One region of the Paenibacillus sp. FSL H8-0261 genome, then DNA from elsewhere that is predicted to be linked to it. Evidence: riboswitches for the same ligand, from Rfam matches in the RefSeq annotation. Region 1 holds a riboswitch; the other holds the start of a gene.
The links. Region 1 has a riboswitch for preQ1 ahead of queF (preQ(1) synthase). Riboswitches for the same ligand answer to the same signal wherever they lie in the genome.
Positions count from the first base shown of each region.

Region 2: linked by a shared signal. The riboswitch ahead of MHI27_RS06290 (queuosine precursor transporter) and the one ahead of queF (preQ(1) synthase) in region 1 are both predicted to bind preQ1.

Region 1 is NZ_CP150297.1:3,739,390-3,751,759, forward strand. Features, by position in the region: gene MHI27_RS16500 (ABC transporter permease) at 1-403, opposite strand, end outside; gene MHI27_RS16505 (sugar ABC transporter ATP-binding protein) at 436-1,935, opposite strand; gene MHI27_RS16510 (bifunctional 2-polyprenyl-6-hydroxyphenol methylase/3-demethylubiquinol 3-O-methyltransferase UbiG) at 2,177-3,022, opposite strand; gene MHI27_RS16515 (DMT family transporter) at 3,055-3,969, opposite strand; gene MHI27_RS16520 (zinc-dependent alcohol dehydrogenase) at 4,111-5,247, opposite strand; gene MHI27_RS16525 (VanW family protein) at 5,329-6,147, opposite strand; gene MHI27_RS16530 (cysteine hydrolase family protein) at 6,148-6,672, opposite strand; gene queE (7-carboxy-7-deazaguanine synthase QueE) at 6,800-7,522, opposite strand; gene MHI27_RS16540 (6-pyruvoyl trahydropterin synthase family protein) at 7,515-7,997, opposite strand; gene queC (7-cyano-7-deazaguanine synthase QueC) at 7,997-8,659, opposite strand; gene queF (preQ(1) synthase) at 8,689-9,162, opposite strand; PreQ1 riboswitch class I at 9,326-9,369, opposite strand; gene MHI27_RS16555 (ABC transporter permease) at 9,444-10,130, opposite strand; gene MHI27_RS16560 (ABC transporter ATP-binding protein) at 10,127-10,975, opposite strand; gene MHI27_RS16565 (hypothetical protein) at 11,189-11,524, shown strand; gene murB (UDP-N-acetylmuramate dehydrogenase) at 11,585-12,370, opposite strand, start outside.
Region 2 is NZ_CP150297.1:1,418,644-1,431,013, reverse strand. Features, by position in the region: gene MHI27_RS06295 (AMP-binding protein) at 1-1,007, opposite strand, end outside; gene MHI27_RS06290 (queuosine precursor transporter) at 1,217-1,930, opposite strand; PreQ1 riboswitch class I at 1,941-1,986, opposite strand; gene MHI27_RS06285 (methyl-accepting chemotaxis protein) at 2,330-4,018, shown strand; gene MHI27_RS06280 (YnfA family protein) at 4,077-4,403, opposite strand; gene cobS (adenosylcobinamide-GDP ribazoletransferase) at 4,594-5,409, opposite strand; gene cobU (bifunctional adenosylcobinamide kinase/adenosylcobinamide-phosphate guanylyltransferase) at 5,406-5,954, opposite strand; gene cobT (nicotinate-nucleotide--dimethylbenzimidazole phosphoribosyltransferase) at 5,951-7,012, opposite strand; gene MHI27_RS06260 (aminotransferase class I/II-fold pyridoxal phosphate-dependent enzyme) at 7,105-8,268, opposite strand; gene MHI27_RS06255 (D-alanine--D-alanine ligase) at 8,261-9,193, opposite strand; gene MHI27_RS06250 (PLP-dependent aminotransferase family protein) at 9,213-10,664, opposite strand; gene MHI27_RS06245 (AAA family ATPase) at 10,790-11,326, opposite strand; gene catA (type A chloramphenicol O-acetyltransferase) at 11,493-12,152, shown strand; gene MHI27_RS06235 (histidine phosphatase family protein) at 12,259-12,370, opposite strand, start outside.

The DNA of each region.
Region 1 (12,370 bases):
AAGGTGGAATATTCATTTTCGCCACCATTAAACCACTTATAAAACCGCATAGTGCACCAGCTAGAATCCCGCCTACTATTCCGAGTGGAACAGGTAGGCCCCAGAATGTAATGATGACGCCAACCATCACCGAGGAGAAGGTCATCACAGTACCCAAAGCAAGGTCGATCCCGCCCGTAATAATTACAAAGGTTGCACCCAGCGCTAATACCCCAATTACAGCTGTCGAGACGAGGATTCCAACTAGGTTAGAAAACTGAAAAAAGTTACTTGATGCTACTGAAAATACGATGACCAGAATGATCAAACTTGCGAATGCTAGTAATTTTTGTTTAAACCCTGATTGCGCCCCGGTTTGCTTCGAGCTGATAGGCTGGCTAATCCCTTTATCTGCGATCTTCATGACCTTGACACCTCCGATAAACTCTTGAACGATTATGAACGCATCGTCGCATATTTCATTATCGCTTCTTGCGATGCTTCTTCTGCGAGTAGTTCACCAGTTATACGTCCTTCACACATGACAATAATGCGATGGCTCATTCTTAGAATCTCTGGGAGATCTGAAGAGACTATAATGATCGCTTTTCCCTCACCTGCTAGCTGATCAAGCAACTTATAGATCTCACTTTTCGCTCCTACATCAATACCACGTGTTGGCTCGTCGAAGATCAACACATCGCAATCTCTTGTTAACCATTTCCCGATAACTACTTTTTGCTGATTCCCACCGGATAAGAATTTGACTTTTTGACTTACACTTGGAGTCTTGGTTGCTAGTGCTTCCGCATGCTGCTCCGCGGACTTTCGCATCTCCCGATCCCTCATCCATCCGAATACATTACGGAATTTATAGAAGGAAGCAATCGCATTATTCATGCTAATGTCCATATCTACAAGCAGCCCGTAGCGTTTGCGATCTTCGGACAAATAGCCAATTCCATGCTGCACGGCTTGATGAGGATGTTTTATACGAACCGTATTTCCATGCAGCTTAATCTCACCCTTATCGATAGGATCAGCCCCAAATACGGCACGAACAACCTCAGTACGTCCAGCGCCCATTAATCCAGCGAAGCCCAGAATCTCACCTTTATTCAGATGAAAGCTGATATCCTTCAACATTTGCCCACTGGATAAGTTTCGAACCTCTAGTACGACTTGCTCTGTCTGTAACGAATGTGTTGGCTTCGACGTTTGATACAGTTCACGACCAACCATCATGCTAATAATCTGATCAATGGTTATTGAATCCGTCCGAACAGTATCCACGTAACAACCATCCCGCATGACTGTAATGCGGTCTGTGATCCGTTTCAACTCATCCATGCGGTGAGAGATGTATATAATACCTACACCTTTTTCTCGTAATTGCTCGATCATACGGAATAACTCGTTAATTTCCGTATCTGTCAACGCTGCAGTTGGTTCATCCATGATCAGTACCTCCGCATTGAAGGACAAAGCTTTTGCGATTTCAACCATTTGCTGATTAGCAACTGTCAGATCTGAGACCAAAGTCTTCGGATCTAATTTTAGATTCATCTGATCAAACAGTTCCTGCACCTTACGATTTAGCTCCAGATCATCAACGAACCATTTCAGTACCTTGCGCGGCTCACGACCAATAAATATATTTTGGGCCACTGTAAGATGCGGCATTAGATTCAGTTCCTGATGAATGATACTAATCCCGAGTTCCTGCGCAGCGCGAGTATTAGCAATCTCCACCTCAGATCCCTTGTACCACATCTGACCCGCATCCTTGGAATAGACTCCTGTTGCAATCTTCATTAAGGTAGACTTTCCTGCGCCATTTTCACCGACTAAGGCATGCACTTCCCCACGCTTCAGCTCAAATTGACATTGATTCAATGCATGAACACCAGGAAAAAATTTATCAATCCCCGCCATTCGTAGTAATACTTCGTCCATTTCATATCCACCTCAAATCCTTTATGATTGCCTTTTTGTAAAGTAATCGCTTTCAAATGTTGAATGTAAAATTATTGTATTACCTATAAGTTTCCAATGTAATGGAATATTCTCCGTAAAAAAGTTTAAAATTTTATGTTTTGAATCAAGCAAAAAAGACTACACCGTCCTTTTACGGACGAAGTAGCCTTTAGATCAGCTCATATGTGTATAACAGTTGTGATCCTTACATTCGAATAGCCTACAGGTTCTGACCCTTTCCTGCCACCAAGGTGAATGTCTTTGGTATTCCTTTATCATAAACATCCGAGGATAGATTGGGTTCTTCGATCAATTGGCGGATCACAAGCCCGGAACTGGCAGCAGCTGTTACAATTTCTCCAAGCGTCCAGCGGCGCCAATATACAACGCTATGTTCCTGTTCGTCTATTGGTTTGCCTGTGGAAGGCAAATACTTAGAGTACGAGACCTTTTTTTCTTCCAATGTCGTATCGAAATAGTCCCCGCTAACTTTGTGCTTACGAACCTTCGCTGTAGAACCCTTAGAGGATATAAGCTTAGTTGTCACAGGATGGAAATCACGTAGAACAAAAATCCCACCAGGAGAAAGTAAATGGCGGACGGTTTCCATAAACGGTGCTAGGTCGGTAAAGTAGTGTACAATTCCTAATTCAGCAAATACGATATCATATGAACCATCAAGCACGTGATCTGGCAGCTTAAGAACATCTGATACGATATAGTTAAGCTGAACACCTGCTTCTTGTGCGAGATCAGCTGCATAACGCGCATTAGCTTCTGAGAAGTCAGCAACAGTAAGGTCCGCTCCAAGTAATGACAGCGCGACTGCTTTCATTCCGTTTGATCCCATGAGATTCATCATCTTTTTACCCTGTACATCTCCAAAATAAGAAGAGAGCGGGTACAGCTTTGCACTTGGTTCCTTAATTAACTTGGCTGCAGCCTCAGACGGTGTACCAAATCGAGCAACCCAAGCTGTGTACGTGTCTTCGTTCCATAGTTCCTCACTCGTTGGCGCAGTGCCTTTTCCAGGATGCAGTTCTAAATTTTGATCTTGTTCTTCCATACCTTGCGACCCCTTTATGATTAAAATATCTGTTATGAAGCATTCTGAATGGCATCTGCCACCTGAATCGTTTTCTTTCTTCCAGCGTACAAATATACGCCAAGTCCTAACATAACCGAAAGTCCACCTGCCCATTGTAGCGCAGTTAATTGTTCACCCAAGAGCAGATAAGCAAGGATACTAGCCCCCACTGGTTCTCCTAAGATGTTCATAGATACCGTAGTTGCGGATACATACTGAAGCAGCCAATTAAATAAAATATGGCCAAACACCGTAGGAACCACTGCTAGCAATAGGAAAATCCCCCACTCTTTCGCAGGATAATTGAAAAAGGAAATCCCCATAATCAGATTGTATATGGCAAACACACCAGCCGCTGATAAGAAAACTATCAAGCTGTACAGGTATGAGGGCATGCGCACTACAAGCTTTTGACCGATAAGCATATGCACAGCTACCGCTACTGTTCCTCCAACCGATAACAAATCACCTTTAAGATTATCTGCAGAGATACCAATATCTCCCCAGCCGATAAACACTACTCCGCCAATAGCAATACTCAGCCCCAGAATAGCAGACACAGCCGTTCTTTCCTTATACAAAAAATAAACGCCCAGCATAATAAACACTGGCTCCAGCGCCATGATCATCGTTGAACTAGCTACCGAAGTATACTTCAAAGAGCCCATCCAAAGCAAAAAATGTAGAGCTAGCATAGTGCCTGAGAGCACTAGCATGATCCAGTCTTTTTTACGAAGAGCGAACGCTGCTCCGCTGTATGGTCTTGCAAAAGGCAACATCAGCAGCGAGGTGAACAACAGCCGATACATTCCTTGTATAGATGCTGGCGCTGCTGACCACTTAATAAAAATGGCGGAAAAAGAGATGGCCACAATCCCAATCAACATTAAAATCGGAATAGGAAGTGGCGGTTTTTTAAGCTTCACATGGTACGCGTCCTTTCACTATCTTAAGTCACTTATGTTAATTTAACGCAGACCGTGAAAAAATGCATCTATTTTCATTAGATTTCACTAAAAAAAGCATAAGCAATGTCATTTCTGACGAGAGCTCATGCTTCTTAAAGGCTAAGGTTTCAGAACCACCTTTATGCAATCCTCTTTTTTCTCACTAAAAATGTCATAGCCATGCTCCGCTTTGCTGATAGGCAAGCGATGTGTAATGATATCTGTTGGATCAAATTTATTCTCTTTAATCATCTTATAAAGCAAAGGCATATAGTGAATCACTGGAGCCTGTCCCATTTTTAAAGTAATGTTGCGTTCAAATAGATGACCCAAAGGGAACATATTGTAATTAAGCCCATAAACTCCTACAAGCTGAATAGTTCCGAATTTACGTAAGATATCCGAGGCCATTCTAAATGCACTGAGTGAGCCTCCCTGTAGCTTCAGAGTGGTTTCCACTTTCTCCAAAGCAGATATTTTGGCATCCAAACCTACACAGTCAATAACTACATCTGCTCCCCCATGTGTTATCTCCTTCAAATGAGCTTCAATATCCTTAATCTCTTCAAAGTTGTAAATTTCGACATTATTGGTCAGCTTCGCATGCTGCAGACGGTAGCCAATATGATCAACTGCAATTACTCTTGAGGCGCCTTTGATCCAGGCATACTTCTGAGTAAGCAGACCAACAGGCCCGTAGCCGAGAACAATGACTGTATCCCCTGGCTTCACTCCGCCGCTTTCTACTCCCCACCAAGCAGTAGGAACAATATCAGATAAGAAAAGAATTTTCTCATCTTCCATTTCTGCATCCTCAGGAACGACAAAAGGGCCGAAATTACCATAAGGAACCCGCAGTAATTCGGCTTGCCCTCCTGCAAAGCCCCCATAAGTATCGGAATAACCCAGATATCCGCCTGTATCCTTGGCGTCATTAGCATTGTCGCATTGACTCTCCATCTCATGCTGGCAGAAGTAGCACTGACCACAGGCTACATTAAAGGGAATAATGATCCGGTCGCCTTTCTTGACCTTAGTTACGTCTGGACCGGTCTCCTCAACAATGCCCATGGGCTCATGACCAATAACATAGTCATCATGCATACCTGGAATTTCACCGTTAAAAATGTGCAGATCTGAGCCACAAATCGCTGTAGAAGTAATTCGAACGATAATGTCATCCTTTTTCTCAATCTTCGGATCAGCAACCTCTTTAACTTTCACTTTCTTCTTCCCTTGGTAGGTTAATGCTTTCATGCTGTTAAGCCGCTCCTTTGAGTATAGCATAGGATAGAACGATAACGTGTCTTCTATGTTATAACCCATTACCTTATCCTCTTATCCATGAAGAAGCGGAGAATACATCATAAGCGCATAGTTATCCGTTACAGCTTCATCTCCAACTAGGTCGCCGGTACGTGTGAATATTTTTCGACTGATCTTATTGCTACGGATATATCCGCCCCATGGTTCTAGGCTTATCCGATGATCACTTTCGTACACTTCATATTTATAAAGGGACTGCTCATCGCATCTCCATTCCCCATGCAAATGGCTGTCATCCAGCCAGAGCTTTAATTGATACGTTTGATTCGTGTTATTCTTCACTTGAAGATCCAAATAATTATAAGAACAGGTGGCCCCGCTTCCAAATGGCTGTGTACGCTGTTCATCTGGAAATACATCATAGCTGTGCCGATGCCGTTCTGTAACCGTAAGAGGTGTATGCAGTGTCAACCAGTAGATCAGATTGGACAACTGGCACAGTCCCCCGCCGACTCCAGAATGGAAGCCACCATAATGCAGCACCATCCCCTCTAGATACCCTTTTCGCTTACTGGGCTTACCGATGCTTCTCCAATAGGAAAAAGTCTCACCCGGGCGCACCATGAGCCCATCCAGCTTCGTTATCGCCAGACGTAAATTGGTTATTTTATTGTATTGAAGCACCATATCTACATTCCGTAGACTTCTTAATAACGGTGTAGCATGAGTCATTACTTCATTAGATAAAATTTCACTAGTGCGCTGCTTCGCCACCTTGCTGCGGCTAGTGCACCATTTCAAATATCTTTTCCAAATAAAATATCGCTTTCCGGCAAATAGTCTAAGTCGAGAACGCTGAATAGGTTTCATGGCAGCCTGAGGTGTACTCATCTAGAACTGAACCTCGCTTTCAGCTCGTAACTGGGCGAATCTCCCTCCGATTACTGCATTATGATGCTTAACGATCTCACTACTATTCAGTACCCCATTATCAAAGGTGCTATGAGCATCTTGTACGAGAACACTCTTATAACCCATACTGTATGCGCGTCTTATTGTCGTATCTAGGCAGAACTCACTTTGCATCCCACAAATCACCAGATTCGTGATCCCCAGCTTCTGTAGCTCCTCTTGCAGTTCGGTTCGGTGAAAAGCATCCCAAGTAGGCTTCTCCACAATAACTTCACCTTCCTGCGGTGTGATGCGGTGACTGATCTGCCATGTGGGCGTACCTTTTGTATATTCCTCATCCTCGGTGTGTTGAATATAAACTATTGGAGTACCTGCTACCCTAGCTTTGTTCTGAAGGGAAATAATTCTCTCCATTACACCCTCTTCATCATACAGCTTTTGATCAGGATAGGAGAACATAGCTTCTTGAACATCGATAATTAATAGTGCAGTTGAATTTCCCATTTAGTACCTCCTACAACTTTTATGAAAATCATACCAGATTATGGGACATTCTATCTACTATTTAAAGGCTTAAATCAATAAAAAAAGGGCATCTGCTGAGCAGACACCCATTACATTTAAATACTTTTTACTTGCCACGCTTATTATGCCAGATCAATGCATGCAGCTGTGGAAGGACACGTACTCTATTCATCTCAGAGTCTATGATTACTTTATTAAACAACCATTCCAGCCTTCCCAAAAGTCGAGCAGAAATGTCGCCTTCTTCAGTGACATCATCATTCCCAGGCTGCAGAAAGAGCTTTACATTGGGATATCGCTGGTGAATGTCTTTTGCATAATCAAAATCCTTATCGTCAAACACTACGACCTTCAAGCTATGCATAGAACGACCCAGTTTCTCCATTTTACTCATGATGTTATCTAGAATTTCCCAATTCGTCGTCATTCCTGAGCTTGGGGGTTTAGGGCTAATTGTCAGCACATCCACGTCATTGAACCACTCCTGCCATTTACTCCCCTGAGTTTCTATTGCAGCTTGAATCCCGCGCTCATGTAGCAGGTTAATAAAAGTGCCCATCCCGTCACCAATCAAAGCAGGATTTCCGCCTGAAATCGTAACACAGTCGAAATTATCTCCAGCTATAGCTAAAAGTTCATTCATAATTTCATCCGAGGTCATCATTCGAACCTTATCCTTAGCAGTACCATCCCAAGTAAAAGCAGAGTCACACCAGCCACAGCGATAATCGCAGCCATAGGTGCGGACAAACATCGTCTTCACTCCAATTACCGCACCTTCGCCTTGAATAGTTGGACCGAACATTTCAATTACAGGAATCTTACTCACAGTCACAGCCTCCATATAAACTGTAGGATGGCCCTTCATCCGGAACATCTTCAGCCAGCACCTCTGCCCAGGAGGTTGGAGTCTCCCATAGCTTTACCGAGTACAAAGGCAACCCTGCTTGCTTAAGCTTGTAGGCAATATATGAAGACATATTCTCCACTGTGGTGCGGAAAGACAACAAGGCTACTTTGGAGCCCGTATTCGTTAACGTCTCTAACACAGGTTCATTTCCCATAGCGAGAAAAGCATGATCTAGACGGTCTACAAGGCTTTGTTGCACTGTCGTCTTGATATCACTGAAGTCAATAACAAACCCTTCGTCTGAATGGCCTTCCGTAGCCTCTGGTTTGCCCTTAAGCACTACTTCGAGCTTATAAGTATGTCCGTGCAGATTGCTGCATTTCCCTTTGTGACCAATTAGTTGATGCGCCGCATCAAACGTAAATATTTTGCAGACTGAAACCTCGTTAAGCATTAAGAACCGGCCTCCATTCTCTCCGCCTCATATTGCTCAAGACCACGCTGACGCAACAGACAGGCTGGACAAGTACCGCAGCCACTGCCAATAATACCGTTGTAACAGGTCAATGTGTGTTCGCGAACATAATCAAAATAACCAAGTTCATCTGCCATCTTCCACGTTTCTTTTTTATCCAGCCACATCAATGGAGTGTGTATCGCAAACTCATAGTCCATAGATAAATTCAGCGTAACATTCAATGATTTCACAAATACATCACGGCAGTCCGGATACCCGCTAAAGTCCGTTTGGCAGACACCAGCGACGATATGGGAGTAACCCAATTGTTTAGCTAATATTGCGGAAAAAGACAAAAATAACAGATTCCGTCCGTCAACAAATGTACTAGGAAGCTCATCACCTTCGCCAGCAACGATATCAATATCCTGGCGGGTTAGTGCATTTGGTGCCAGCTGATTAAGCAGCCCAAGATCAAGGATATGCTGTTTTACATTAAACTTAGCTGCTATTTCTGTAGCAACTTCGATTTCAGCCGCATGACGCTGATTATAATTAAAGGTAACTACCTGCACTTCCTCAAACTGCTTCATTGCCCAAACCAGGCAAGTGGTGCTATCTTGTCCGCCGCTAAATACGACGAGTGCTTTTTTGTTCATCTTAATCTCTCCTTATCAACTTGTTGGGATTAGCGGTTATCCACTTTTTCCGGATAGAGGTCGTGATTCATTAAGCGGTGCTCCGCCATCGCCTCATACTTCGTACCCGGTCTTCCATAGTTGCAATAAGGATCAATAGATATTCCTCCACGCGGAGTGAACTTGCCCCATACCTCAATGTATCGTGGGTCCATCAGTGAGATCAGATCATTCATAATAATGTTGACGCAGTCCTCATGAAAGTCACCGTGGTTACGGAAGCTAAACAGATACAGCTTTAATGATTTAGATTCCACCATTTTCTGTTCAGGAATATACGAAATATACAGTGTGGCAAAATCCGGCTGGCCTGTAACAGGACATAAGCTAGTAAACTCAGGGCAGTTGAATTTAACAAAATAATCACGCCCTGGATGCTTGTTATCAAACACCTCAAGAATAGCTGGATCATAACCAAACTTGTACTGCGTTCCCTGATTACCAAGTAAAGTGACTTCTTGCATTTCCTCTTTCAATCTTCCTTCTGACACGACAAAAAACCCCTCTCTTTTCCTTCGGCCTTGGCCGGTAATGGAAAGAAGAACGAGATTTCGAAAACTTTGCTCCACTAAGAAGAAACGGAAGCAACGTCCGGGTTAAGGACTGCATCCGCTTATAAGATTTAATATACTCTTAGTTTTTTATAGAGGGAGTTCGCGAACCTCTCCTGCACAATCCGTGCAGACTTCTTCTTCATGCATATTGCGTCTTGAACTATACCACGGTAATTTGCTTCTGACAAGTTCTACGCTTTGCCCGTCTTCCAAATCCAGAGCGAAAGCACCACAATCCACAAGAGTAAAAGCAGGCTTTCTAGGAGCAATACTCCTTCTCCATTTAGAATACTGTTCAAATTCTGGACGATTTCAATACTTGGCAGAATAACAAAGATCGGATAGGTCCATTCTGGAAGAGCGACGTACACAGAAGCTACTAAGAAAAAAACAACCATAAATGCGGAGCTGATGGCTGAACCATTTTTGGAGGAACTTACCTTTAAACCAATGATAATTCCAACTTGCACAAAGATAATTCCACCCAATAACATATACAATAAGGAAGGGAGTAAATCCATTGTCAAACCTTGATTTAGTACATAAACAATCATCTGTGATAACAAAGAAAAAACAAGAACAGATCCAGCTTTCGCAGTAATAATCTGGCCTCTGCTTAGCGGAGTAATCAACAGCGCATCATAAGTCTTACTCTCCCGCTCCTCAATTAATCCTGGGCCGGTAATCATGATCCCAACCATCACTTGCGCAAATAATATCCATGTAGAAAGAAGCATGAAGTCCAAACCGCTCTTGTCCACTACAGTAATGATGATTTTAGCCATAAATATAGGCAAAATTATTAGAATTACAGTCGCAGGATTACCCAGTATATCCTTACTTTCATGTTTAAACAGCTTCCATATCTGATAACTCAACTTAGCTCACTTCCCGTCAGGGCAGCGAATACATCTGCCAGCGAAGCTTCTTTGCTGTGCATACTTAGAATTTGATTCGTAGACATTAACTGATAGATATGATCTTTAGTAGCTTCTTCTGCAATCGGCCAGGATTTCATAACCACTTTACCATCCTGCTGATATTTAACTTCAATTTCTGGTTTACCATAAATGGTCTTAAGTCTATGCGGTTCATCGAGTGCCACTAATGCACCAGCGTGCATGATGCCCACTCTAACGCTTAATTCCTCGGCTTCGTACATATCATGCGTCGTTAAGACAATGGTTGTGCCTTCTTCTTGAATTCTCTTGACGTGATTACGTATGAGTGAAGCTGAATTTGGATCTAACCCACTTGTAGGCTCATCTAAAAACAACACTTGAGGCTTATGTAATAATGCTCTGGCGATTAAAACACGCTGCTTCCAGCCTTTGGATAAGCTGCTTACTTTAGCTTTTTCCTTATCTAACAGCTGGAGGGTTTCCATGACTTCATTCACTCGATTTCCTGCTACCCTATACAGATCAGCGAACAGCTCCAGATTATTTCGAATAGAACTACGCATGTATAGGTTCGGAAGCTCGAAAACAACACCAATTTGAGCATGGATTTCTTTTTTATGACGTGAAATATTCATGCCATTAATTAAAATTTCTCCGCTTGTAGACTGAAGAAGCCCTGTCATCATGCGCATCGTTGTAGTCTTCCCTGCACCATTGGGACCTAGAAATCCAAAGACCTCACCTTTCTCCACCGTGAAAGTAATTCGATCAACTGCACACCTCTCCTGATAATATTTTGAGACCTCAGTTAGCTGAATCAATAACACTCCCCCCTTTTTAGAATAGTTAACTTTCTTCTATCCTTATTCTGGTTGTAGAGGATTATCTCTGTTGTTGCTATTCTGTAACATTCGCTATTCCTCAGTACCTTCCTTTGTTCAAATCCGCTCAGATGTGGCAAAAGTAAGGATTCAAATCCTAAGAAAAGGGTAACTTAAACATAATAATCTTCGAGGTAAGGGTGGGATCATCTAATGGAACAAAGTATACAGAAACTTATGGACTGGATTAACAGTCATGTGAATGAAACTATTGTAATTGAAAAGAAAGAGCTTCGTGATCTGGATAAAATTCATTTTAATCTAGAGGCTGTTGAGTTTCGGAGTGCGGAGGATGTTATCGATGATTATCTTGGGAGTGCATTAATATTAAAAGGATTTGGCAGCACTTTAAACGCCGATGGTGAGCTAGTATCGCTACCACACTCCACCTATGACTTAGCTATTGACGGGCTTCGGATTGAGGACATAAGTGATCGCAAGGCTGGAATAACTACTGAGAGAGCTAAATATACCCTTTCAGTGGATTAAGCCATATGTAATGACAGCAAAAGAGCCCACAGTAATCTGTGGGCTCTTTCTAATTAATAGTTACTCTTCCCCAATGATCTCCACTTCAGTTTCAAGCTCCACGCCGAATTTATCCTTCACAGTTTCTCTTACATGGTGAATTAGCCCAATGTAATCGCTGGCGGTTGCATTATCTGCATTTACAATAAACCCTGCATGCTTCTTGGATACCTCAGCACCACCAATTCTTGTTCCCTGCAAGCCACTCTCTTGAATTAACTGACCTGCAAACCGACCTGGAGGACGTTTAAAGACACTACCACAGGAAGGATACTCAAGCGGTTGCTTGGATTCACGCAGATAAGTAAGTTCATCCATTTTCGACTTGATAGCTAATGCATCACCAGAAGTCATAGCAAAATTGGCCTCAAGTACGATGTATTCACCGCTTGCGAACACGCTTTTTCTATAACCCCATTGCAGCTCATCCCCTTGCAGAGTCACTAATTGTCCGCTCTTAGTTATAGCCAGTGCACTATGCAGTACATCTTTAATTTCTCCGCCGTAAGCGCCTGCGTTCATGTATAACGCTCCACCAACCGTTCCTGGAATACCACAGGCGAACTCAAGACCCGTAAGCTCCATATCCAGCGCATATCTGGAAACATCAATAATCTTAGCGCCACACTCCGCATATAAGAGATTGTCTCGAATCCCCACATCCGTTAGTCCTGCCGTTTGCAGAACTATTCCACGCACACCTCCATCACGGATAATCACATTGGAGCCGTTCCCAAGCACCGTAAGGTTTATCCCATTCTGTTCCGCATATGTAACGATCTTTTGAATTTCCTCATAAGTAGCTGG
Region 2 (12,370 bases), 2.3 Mb from region 1:
CCCGTAGGGACTTCACGGAACTCTTCATCACGAATGGAAATTTGCACTCCGGGATAGGGCTTGCCTACAGAGTTCGGATTATGCTCTTCCAGAACATCCAAATAACTAATATAACTCGCTTCTGAGGAACCATAGGATTCATAGAGACGCGTTCCAGCGAACACTTCTATGCCCTTTTTTTTGGACAACTCCGACCACTTTGCACCTGAGCTAATAATCGCATCAATCTGCGTCTGCCCAGGAACAGCCTGCTGCATCATGGATTCAAGCATTGTCGGTACAACAAACAACACCACACCCGGAATCTGCTTGCACAGCTCTAACACCTGTGTGGCGCTAAATTTTTGCGTAATATGAAAGTTTGCTCCACCATACAGACTCTGCATTACAGCGAACAAGGACAGCGAATGCACAAACGGACCCGGTGCTAAAACATCCTTCATAGAGTCTAATTCAAAGGCAGCACTCGATACCTCAAAGCTCTTTAACCACGATAAATGGGTACGCATATATCCTTTGGGTAGCCCCGTTGTGCCTGAAGTAAAACCGATAAATAATAACTCGTTCGTCTCTTCCAATTCAGCTTCTGGCTTCTGAGCTTTCAACCACTGATCATAGGAACCTGTTCGTTCATTTGAAAAAGTCAGCGTTGGGATGGCTAGGTCCTTGAAGACCAAATTCTTTACAGCTTCCGGCTCGGCAAAAATCATTGTCGGCTGGCACTGCTCTATAATAACCTGCAGTTCATTTGCACTCCACTTGGGATCTAAAGGAATGGGAACACAGCCTGCATAAATAGCCCCCAAGAAAACCTCGACAAATTCAATGCGATTCGTAGATAAAATAGCGATTTTGTCATGCCTAAGGCCCTTTTGCTGTAGACCATTGGCAATTCTCCGCATCGCTTGCACTAATGTTGCATAGGTATGAGTTGCTTGGTCATGGGTTAAGGCAATGCTGTCGGGCTGTTCTGCTGCATGACGCAGTATAGGAACTACTAGATTCATCCTTCACCACACCTATTCGTAATTTCTGTGACTACCGATTATGTACTCTCTCTTCGCTCGGGATACAATTAGAATGGCTACGATAGCTTATTTTAGCTTTATATTAATTTTATGTACATATTTATATGGAACGATTAAGCCCTCTTACGACTAAAAAAATCAAACAGCGCGCATCGATTATGATCGGTACGCGCTGGCTGTATTGTTGTTTATTCCTTCTTATGAGCGGATGATGGTATTCCATCTTCAGCAAAAGTAAAAGTTCGGGCGATATATAAGATAGGTGTGCTTACTGCGGTTAGTAAGAATTTCGCTAGATACGTTGTAAGCAAAATTTCAAACCACACACTCCAGTTATACAACCCAGCAAATGCAATGGTACAGAAGATTAGTGTATCCACAAAGGAGCTAACCATCGTACTGCCGTTGGAACGAATCCACAACTGACTTGAGGTGCTGTAATATTTGCGAATCCAGGAGTACAACCGAACGTCTAGGAACTGACTAATGAAGTAAGCAGTTAGACTACCCAACGCTAGTCGAGGCATCAGACCAAAGATCGTCTCCAAAGAAGACTGAGCAATATCGGTCTCTTGCGGCTTAAATACTAGTACCATTTGCATAATGACTGTCGTCATAAGCAAGGTGAAGAAGCCAAACCAAACCGCTTTACGTGCTTCTGCTCTTCCATACTTCTCATTAAGCAAATCGCTGGTCATATACAAAGTGACATACATCGTATTTCCGAGTGTCATCACGATATCAAATGGCATAGCAATCGTCTTAGCTACCTGAATGTTTGCAATTACAGTAGCGATACCTACCCAGGCATACATTCCACTTTTGCCGAACAGGCGGTAACAGAGTAGAAAAAAAGCAAAATTGACAATAACAAATAAAACTCCCCACATCAAATTAAACATATTGCTTAAACTCCTCCTAGTTTTGTTTACGCGGGATGGTTACGAACCGCGGCTTACATTAAGTTTTGGAACAAAACATTAATACTCTATCACACTGTCGTCAAACAATCCATAAAAATAAACAATTTATGAAATGGGTATTTATACCCATTTTTATTAACTAAAAATAAAAGTGTCAGTAATAATTCATCTTTTTCAGAAAAATATGCTATATAAACTAAAACTTTCACTATTCATCCAGAGGTTAATTCTATAGAATAGTATCAAACACTTCATTCCCGATCCATTTAGTTGATATATTACATAACTATGGAATATATTGCAGGTTGCCAGTCACTAGCAGTCGGTAGGGATATAAAGAAATGGGGCTTCGCTGCCCATAAAAAGGGGGAGAACAATATGTTTCGTTTCAAGCAGTCGATCAGTCGCAGATTTACGCGTTTATTATTTGTAGTTCTATTACTCACGTCTCTTTTGTTAAGTACCAGCTTCTACTTTATATCAACCAGTATTTTCAACAGCTATGTCATGCCACAAATCAATCAAATTCTAACTGCAGCTGCTCAGGACGTATATAAGAATATAAATACAATGCATGCTCAGCAAGCACTAAAGAAGAACGAACAAGCAGCCACCAATCTTGAATTCTATTTTCAGGATAAGAGAAAGCAGCATGGGGTTGAGACTATTTTTCTACTCAATCTAAAAGGTAAGGAAGCTGAGGTTCTGTCCGTAGATCATGATGCAAAATTAAAGCCGGAGGAAATTGTTAAGGTATCCTCTGCAATGCAGCAAGCTCTTAAAGGAAAGAGTGGACTAAGCGATACATACAAGGACTCGCATGGTGTACATAAGTCAGCTTATATCGGAATTCCCGGAAGTACGATGGTTATCGGAATCAGCAGTGATGTAAGCTTTATTCAAGAAAAAACAGACAGTATTCTGTGGACCAGCGCGGGGATCACTCTGCTAACGCTGATTATAGGCTCAACTGGTGCCTGGTTTATGAGCATGCGGATCACTCGTCCTATCTCAAAGCTTGCAGCTTACAGTGCCCGTCTTGCAGAGGGAGATTTCACAGAGGAATTAACGGTTAAAGGCAGTGATGAGGTAGCTCAACTGTCCAGAAGCTTCCAAGCGATGACCCTGCGCCTAAAAGAAATGATTGGACATGTACTCGTCACCTCAAATACTGTGGTCACCGATTCCAATTCTTTAAGAGAACGTGTTGAGGTCCTAAATGAAATGGCAGACCACTCTAGTACATCTGTTGTAGAAATTGGTAAAGGTAGTACGACCATCGCGAGCAGCGCTCTAGATAATTCAAAAGCTATGGAAGAAATCAATTTCGGCATTCAGCATATTGCTTCAGCAGCCACCGAAGTCACTGAGCAGATCAGTGAAGCTTCCGCTGAAGCGATTGGCGGTAATGAGATTGCCCAAAGTGCCGTTCTGCAAATGCGCCATGTTGAACGTGCCTCCCTGCAGTCGCTGGAGCAATTACAAGTTATGAATGAACGTTCAGTAATGATCGGAGAAGTCGTTCATAGTATTACTGAAATTACGAAGCAAATCCAAATGCTGTCGCTCAATGCTTCGATCGAAGCAGCACGTGCAGGAGAACATGGACGCGGCTTTGCCGTGGTTGCCGGAGAAGTACGCAAGCTTTCCGAACAATCCCGTAATGCGAATGAGCAGATTCGTGATTTCCTACTCGGACTTCAGGAAGATATGAATCGCTCCGTTACTGAGATGAACCATGTGAATTCTGAGGTAGCCTCCGGGGTAGGCAAGGTGGCAGAAGCGGGCGATGCCTTCAATCACCTTCTGATTCTGATCCAAAGCATCAATCAGAATATTCAATCCGTATCTGCGGCGACGCAGCAAATCTCAGCAAGTACAGAAGAAGTTAGTGCTTCCGTTGAGGAAACCGCACAAATCACTTCAAGATCCCAAGAAAGTGCGGACACACTATCCGAGAACTCCGAGCGCCAACGTATAGAGCTTGAAGGACATGCAGTAACCGTGCAGCATCTATATGAGCAGGCTAAGAAGCTTCAGGAAGCTGTGCAACAATTTAAGATCTAAAGCTTAGGCTTAAATAAAAACAACCCGTTCACACGAAAGTGTTGAACGGGTTGTTTTGTTAGTGTCTCGGCGCCCAAAGAATGACCGAAACGCCGATCACACAAATAACAGCACCAACCCAGTCATATACATCGGGTGTTTTCTTGTCTACTAGCCAGCCCCATAACACAGCGAGCACGATAAACACCCCGCCGTAGGCTGCGTACACTCTTCCGAAGGACGGAAACTTCTGCAACGTAGGGATGATGCCATAGCTTATCAGAATCAAAGAACCTACCAAACCGTACCAGAGAGGTCTTGATTCTCTTAGCCATAACCATACTAAGTATCCGCCTCCGATCTCAGCAAGGCCGGCAATTACAAATAGTAGAATGGCAGCAACCATGTCATCCCTCTTTCCTATTAAACTCTAAAAATATCAAATGATTCGCAAAATATGATACAACGTCATCACGGTTAGCAAGTATGTGTACAAGCAAGCATCCGGGCCACCAAACAACTGGACCCACAAGCATCAGCAGTGGATATAAACAGATTGAGCCAGCTGGCTACTATGCGTCACCCGCAGGAGCCACTCACATGAAATTGTGCTGGAGCAGCACTAGTACTAGTAGGAGCACAGCCTCTAGCAGCTCATTCAGCGCGCCATACACATCGCCGGTGAGCCCGCCGAGCCGGCTGCTAATCCGCCGCGCAGCAACGGTGCCGCTGGCCAAGGCCGCAGCTGGCAGCAGTAACGCTGCCGCCAGCTGCAGCGGCCACGCGGCTATGCCCGCGCCGAGCGCCAGAGGCGCACCGGCTGCGGCAAGCGAGAGCAGCGCGGCTATCGCCAGCGCGCGCCGCTCATGCGAGGGAGCGAGGCCGGCGAAGCTCGCGGCCAGCCCCTCGTTCCCGCGGGCAATGGGATAACGCACCATTGCCCGCACCATATACCAGCGGCTCCAGATCGCTGGCAGCAAGAGCAGTGGCAGCTCGTAATAGGCGTAGCCTTCGATTAATGCTGCCACTAAAGAGGCCTTTAACAGCAAGAGCAGCACGCAGGCGAGCACACCCATCGCACCCACACGGCTGTCCTTCATAATCTCCAGGATCCGTTCCCTCGGTCGGTAGCTTAGCAGACCATCCGCAGTGTCCATCCAGCCATCGAGGTGCAGACCTCCGGTGAGTCCTACCCATAGAATGAGGGTAATGACAGCGGCTGGCCAAGCTGGTAAAATCAATCCCGTCAAAGCTGCCCCAGCAGCTACGCAAAGTCCGATAGCTGCACCCACCACAGGATAGAACAGCACACTTCGGCGCAGCAGCTCAGGAGAAAATCCAGGGTCACTCTTTACAGGAAACCGGGACAAAAACTGAAAGGCAGCCGCGGCAGCATCCCTGCGCTCCCTCATAAACGATACTCCCTGCTCTTGAGTTCAATTGGAATGCCCGCAGTCACTAAAAAAACCTGCTCGCATTGCCGAGCAAGCAGCGAGTTCATACGTCCTGCCAGATCACGGTACAATCGGCCAAACGCATACTCCGGAACAATACCGTCTCCAACCTCATTAGTGACCAAAATGAGGTTTCCTTGAAATGTGCGTACACTGTCTTCAAGTCTTGTAATCTCGCTCTCAATCAACTCTTGCCTATCCGTAAATCCTTCCATGGCTAGCAGTACATTCGATAACCACAACGTTAGACAATCTACGAGAACCGCCTTTTCACCAGATAAACGCTTAAGAAGATCTGGCAAATCATAAGGCTCCTCTAACGTCTCCCAAGCATATCCGCTTTGCGAGCGCTGTTGCTGATGCAGTGCAATCCGTTCATTCATTTCATCATCAAACGCTTGTCCGGTTGCAACATAGAAGGCCTGATCTGCCAGTGACGACATCAGTTTTTCTGCAAAACCACTTTTCCCGCTACGCGCCCCTCCCGTTACAAGAATACTCATTGTTTCCCAGCTCCAGAGATGCCTGCACTTTCAAAGGTGGCCATTTCGCTCAAAATGCGGCATATCGCCTCAATTAAATGAAGGGACAATACGCCTCCAGTTCCTTCACCCAAACGAAGACCCAGGTTAAACAACGGTTCAAGTCCAAGCCGCTCCAGCATCAGCTTATGTCCTTGTTCTCCTGATAGATGGGAGCCTATCATATAAGCAATAGATTCTGGCGCAAGCGCCTTCGCTACAAGAGCTGCCGCGCCCGAAATAAAACCATCCAAAATGACAGGTACCCTGGCAGCAGCTGCGCCAAGAATCAGACCCGTCAAACCGGCGATTTCCAGTCCCCCTACTTTGGACAATACATCCAGCGGATCTGCCCGATTCGGCTGATTCACCTTTAAAGCGCGTTCCACAACTGCAATCTTATGTAGTAAACGTTCATCATCAATTCCCGTTCCTCTTCCAACGGCTACTTCAGGTGGTATTCCTTTTAGAGCACACAGAATAGCTGCGCTAGCCGTCGTATTCCCTATGCCCATTTCACCTGTAATAAAAATCTCTGTCCCGTTCTCAATCGCTTCTTGTGCGATTCTTATACCTACAAGCACAGCATTCATCGCTTCTTCACGACTCATCGCAGGTCCCACGGCTATATTATCCGTTCCTCGGCGCACTTTACAATCAATCAGATCCTCATGACTAAGGTCGCCGTTAACACCGATATCTACGAACTTTACCTCAGCCCCAGCTTGACGTGCCAGTACATTCACAGCCGCTCCTCCGCTGAGAAAATTATAGGCCATCTGCATTGTGACTTCCTGTGGAAACGCGCTAACTCCCTCGCAGCATACACCGTGATCGGCAGCCATAACAACTACCGTTCGTTTGGTGAAACTAGGCTGCTCCGTACCCGAAATTCCGGCGAGCTTAACGGCCAGCGTCTCCAATTGTCCCAGGCTGCCCGGTGGTTTAGTTAGAATGTTCAAGCGGTGCTCCGCCTTTAGGAAAGACTGTTCATCCGCTGGTGTGATTCGTTTAATTACTTCTTGAATAGATGAAATCATATTTTAACCTCCAATTAAAGATATCCGTATAACCTATTCTATCTTATCTACACATAAAAGCCCCCATCTATGATAGATGGGGACCACTAGAATTACAACTTCACTTTCATAAATCCTTCGATTCTCTCCAGCGCTTCCGTCAATTTTTGTAGGGATGCTGCATAAGAGCAGCGAATATACCCTTCTCCACCCGCTCCAAACACATGCCCCGGAACCGCAGCAACACCAACCTCCTTGAGCAGCTGCAAAGCGAAAACTTCTGACTTCATTCCGGTATTAGCGATGGAAGGAAAGACATAAAATGCACCCTCCGGCTCGTGGCACGGTAAACCAATAGATCGAAATCCACTAACCAGCAGCTTTCTTCGCTCATCAAAGCATCGTTTCATGTGATCCTTATGCTCCATACCGTTCCGCAGTGATTCAATGGCAGCGATTTGACCTAGTATTGGAGCACACATCGCAGTGTACTGATGGATTTTGAGCATCGCAGCAATTAATTCCTGATCACCACAAGCATAGCCTACTCTCCAGCCAGTCATCGCAAAGGCTTTGGAGAAGCCACTAATGACAATCGTTCGTTCCAACATCCCAGGAAGAGAGGCAATACTTACATGCTGACTATCATAGGTTAGCTCGGCATAGATTTCATCTGAAATGACAAGTAAGTTATTCTCTTTTACAATCTGTGCAATGGGTAGCCAATCCTCGTAAGTCATTACTGCTCCTGTAGGATTAGTCGGAAAATTCACCATAAGAATCTTGGAACGCGGGGTAATCACCTGCCGCAACGCTTCAGGAGTAAGTTTAAAACCCTGCTCGGCTGAAGATTCAACCTCTACCGTAATCCCACCGTTCAAATGAGTAATCGGCGAATACGCAATATAGCTCGGAGAAGGGACGATAATCTCATCCCCGGGTGTAATAAAGGCCCGCAGAGCCAAATCCACGGCTTCACTGCTTCCCACTGTAACCATAATCTCGTTAGTTGGCTCATAGCGGAGATTGAAGCTTGTGTGCAGATAAGAGGCGATCTCTTCTCTAAGCTCCAGCAAGCCGGAATTTGGTGTATACATCGTCTCCCCATTATTCAAAGCACGAATACAGGCAGCTCTTACATGCTCCGGTGTAACGAAATCAGGCTCGCCTACACCAAGCGATATAATATCCTGATTCCCTGTACTTAGGTCAAAAAAAGCCCGAATCCCCGAGGGAGCAATCTCCCGTACACGCGGAGTAATCCATTCATTATGCATGACTGAGCACCTCTTCTTTCGGACTCTTTTCTGTTAGGGAAAGGGAAATGATCTCGTCCAGCAGTCCGCTGAAGCTGTAACCTGCCGCTTGCGCGCTTTTTGGTAAAAGACTCGCCTTCGTCATGCCCGGTAATGTGTTCACCTCCAGCACATATGGAATACCATCCTTAATGAGCATATCCACCCTTGCGTACACGCTGCATTTTAGTGCTTTGTAGCAAGTTAAGGCTGCATCACGTACTCGCTCATACACCTCAGCTGGTAGATCAATGACTCGTTCGTCTGCCCCGCCATCTTCGTATTTCGCACTGTAATCGAACCACTCCGCATGCGCCGAGGTGATTCCCAAAACGGGCAGCATCTCTCCATTTAGAATAGAGCAAGTGATTTCCTGGCCTTGAATGTAGCTCTCGATCAGAATCGACTGATCACAGGCAAAAGCCTTCTGTACTGCGCTCAACAGCTCCTCGCTACTGCTCACCTTTTCCATACCGATACTCGAACCGCCTGCACATGGCTTCACCATAACAGGATATCCAATCCGCTCTACGGCTTCTTGAGAATAATCCTTCATACTATCCCAGCACAGCCAATCCGCCGTATTGACGCCTGAGCAGCGCATAAGCTTTTTGGAAAGATCTTTATCCATACAAATGCTGCTAGACAAAACGCCACTACCCGTATAAGGAATCCCCATTGTCTCCAGCGTCCCCTGAACCGTACCGTCCTCTCCGTAAGCTCCGTGGAGCGCAAGCAGCGCGATATCGATTCCTTTTGCCTGCTCAATAAGCTCTTCACGCTTGGTAATCACTATTGGAGCAACCTCATATTTATTGGGATCTAGATTCTTCAAAATCTCTCTACCGCTATTCATGGATACCTCATACTCTGAGGACACCCCGCCCATAATTACGCCTACCTTCATCTTCATCTCAAGCACCTCTTTATCCCATTAGTTGTCGTGCTGTTCTGCCAATAATCTCGATCCCCTTGCGGATATCCTCATCCGTCACTCTGGAGAAACCGATCCGTATCGTATTTTGACCTTTACCGTCAGTGAAGAATATATCTCCTGCTGTAAAAATAACCCCTTGTTCATGACAGGCCGCTAGCAGCGTCCTTGTATTAAAGCCCTCCGCAAATGTTACAAAAAGATGCAATCCGCCATCCCCTGATAACGCCGTATAAGGAATAAACTCCTTACAGCATTGCAGGGTTAATTCATATTTTCGTTTATATTCCGCTCTGGCTTTTTTCAAATACTTCTCTAAATGGCCACCTAATAAGTACTGATACAAAATGGATTGATCCAGCGTCGAGGTATGAATGGTGCGTGCGCGCTTGACGCTTTCGAGAGAATAGATCAGCTCCTGATCTGCCAGCACCCAGCCTACGCGTAGTCCCGGAAATAATACCTTTGAGAAGCTACCTAGATAGATCACGCTGTTGCCGCTCCCTGCTGCTGCGATAAGTGGAGCCACATGTGAGCCCGAATAGCGTAACTCCTCGTTAAAACCATCCTCGATCACTGGTATTTGGTACCGGTTCATCAGCTTCATTAGCCTCTGTCTTTTCTCGGGAGACATTACAATGCCGGTCGGATTATGATAAGAGGGGACAAAGTAGGCACAGTCAAAAGCTTGCTCCTGCAATGCCTTCTCCAGCTCAACCAGATCAATCCCATCACGCTCCATAGGAATCCCGGTGATCTCAAAGCCATTCAGCTTCAGATTTTTGATCGCCGTATGATGCGTTGGATTCTCACAGATGACCGAACCATTCTTTTTGCTAAGTACTGACAATACAATATCGAATCCCTCTGTAAAGCCATTGGTGATTAATATATCCTTGCCTTTCATTTCAACGCCTTTGTGCTCCATGTACTGCTTCAAATAGTCTATTAAAGGCTTATACCCTTTGGCATATCCATAATTTAGTAAGACGTTGCCTTCCACCGACATACGATCCATAAAGGAGCGTTTCACATTATCTAGATCAAAAAGACTCTCATCAGGTGCGATGCTCGTGAAGGAGATCGTCCCCTTCTCCGCTCGTATGCCGCGCTTCATGATATCCAGATCCTCCGCCAGCCGCGCATGATCATTGATACGCGTCTTCCAGTCCATCGTCCAGGAAGAGATTGTTTCACTGCCGAGAGGTGTAGGTGCCACATAACTTCCCTGACCCTGCACGGCATACGCAAATCCATCATCCTCAAGCTCTGCATAAGCAGAGATTACGGAGTTGCGGCTAACCTTAAGCAATGTGCTGAGTTCTCGTGTAGAGGGCAGCTTTTGATTGCCTTGCAGACCGCCTTTTATGATTAAGTGCTTCATATAGTCTTTAATTTGTATATACACCGGCCGTCCGGCTATGAGCTTAAAATCCTTAAACATCTCTCAATCGCCCCCATGACTATCATGGCATAATCACTCGCTTAAAAAAAGAACCACAGCCATGGGATTTTAATCCGGCTGTGGTTCTATGAGAGGACAAATGCCCAAAAAATCAAGTTATAGATCTATGCTTCGATCACAAGCTCCCCTTCTCCAGCAGGGATCTCAAAACCATTTAAAAACCGGGTTAGTATGTCCTCAGTAATCGGAAATGCGGCATTGGCGTCAAAACGTTCACTCCGGATAAGCAGTCGCTGACGCAATTCATCTGGCTGAATTTTTAAGTGAATCAGTTCCCACACGCCACCATAACTCTCAATAAGTTGCTTGTAATCGTTCCGTCTCTGACGTTGCCAGAAGCTGAAATCGATGACAACATGATGTTTTGCCTGAAGCAGATTCACCAGCTCCTTACGTAGCTTTAATTCCGATTCTATTAAATAGGAACCATAATTCTCCTCTGGATAATCCACTCCAAAACGGCCGTAAGTGGCCCAAATGTCCTCATCTATCGAAAGCCGTACGAATCCTTCTTTCTCCAACTTTTGAGCAAAGGTCGTTTTACCCGACCCAGCTACACCGCACATCATTACAACGATGGGAACCGCGCTAGTACGCTTTTGCTGGAGTAATTTTTCGATGACCCTCTTTTCATTCAGCATTATAAAGCATCTCCCTTCCACTTGATCTAGTTTAATTACGGCGATGATGATGGTATACTCATCGTTACAAAATACTTTCTCAAAGGATTGTGATAAGGTTATGGTGAAATCAGTCCAGCAGACCTCCTAAAATGAAAAACGAAATAATTTTAGGAGGTCATAATAAATGATTTTTAACCCGATTGTCATTGATAACTGGAGTAGAAAACCCTATTTTGAACATTATTTAAACAATGTCAGATGCACCTATAGCATGACCGCAAATATTGATATCACCCTTCTACTGTCAGAGCTTAAGCATAAGGGAATTAAGCTGTACCCAGCACTAATCCACATGATAACTACGGTGGTGAACCGTCATAGTGAATTCCGCACATGCTTTGATTCTGAAGGTAGATTAGGTTATTGGGATAGCATGTCACCTAGTTTTACAATTTTCCATGATGATGATAAGACTTTTTCAAGCATCTGGACTTCGTACGGTGAAAAGTTTAATGATTTCTATAACCGTTATCTGGATGATATGAAAATGTACGGAAGCGTGAAACAATTTATCGCTAAAGCAAACGAACCACCGAACACCTTCCCTATTTCTAGTATTCCGTGGGTCAGCTTTACGGGCTTTAACCTGAACGTGTATAACGAGGGAACCTTCCTACTTCCCATCTTTACTATAGGAAAATATTTTCATCAAGACAAAAAAATACTATTACCAATATCGGGGCAATTCCACCATGCCGTGTGCGACGGTTACCATGCCAGCATGCTGTATAATGAATTGCAATCACGTGCAGATACCTATAAGGAATGGTTACCTAACATCTAATTATCCACTTTATTCTGCTGAGTGCGAACGATAGTTTAAACATAAAGGGTTCCACATATTAGGTATGGCTAATATGTGGAACCCTTTTTTTCATTTGATTTTCTCATCAATCTCCCGAAATATCTGCCGACCATTGCCCGTTCTGCCAAAATAGCCTGAGTACCATCGCTGTTCCCGGAGAAGGTGCAACTGCGCTGTAGAATGTGACACCAGGAATT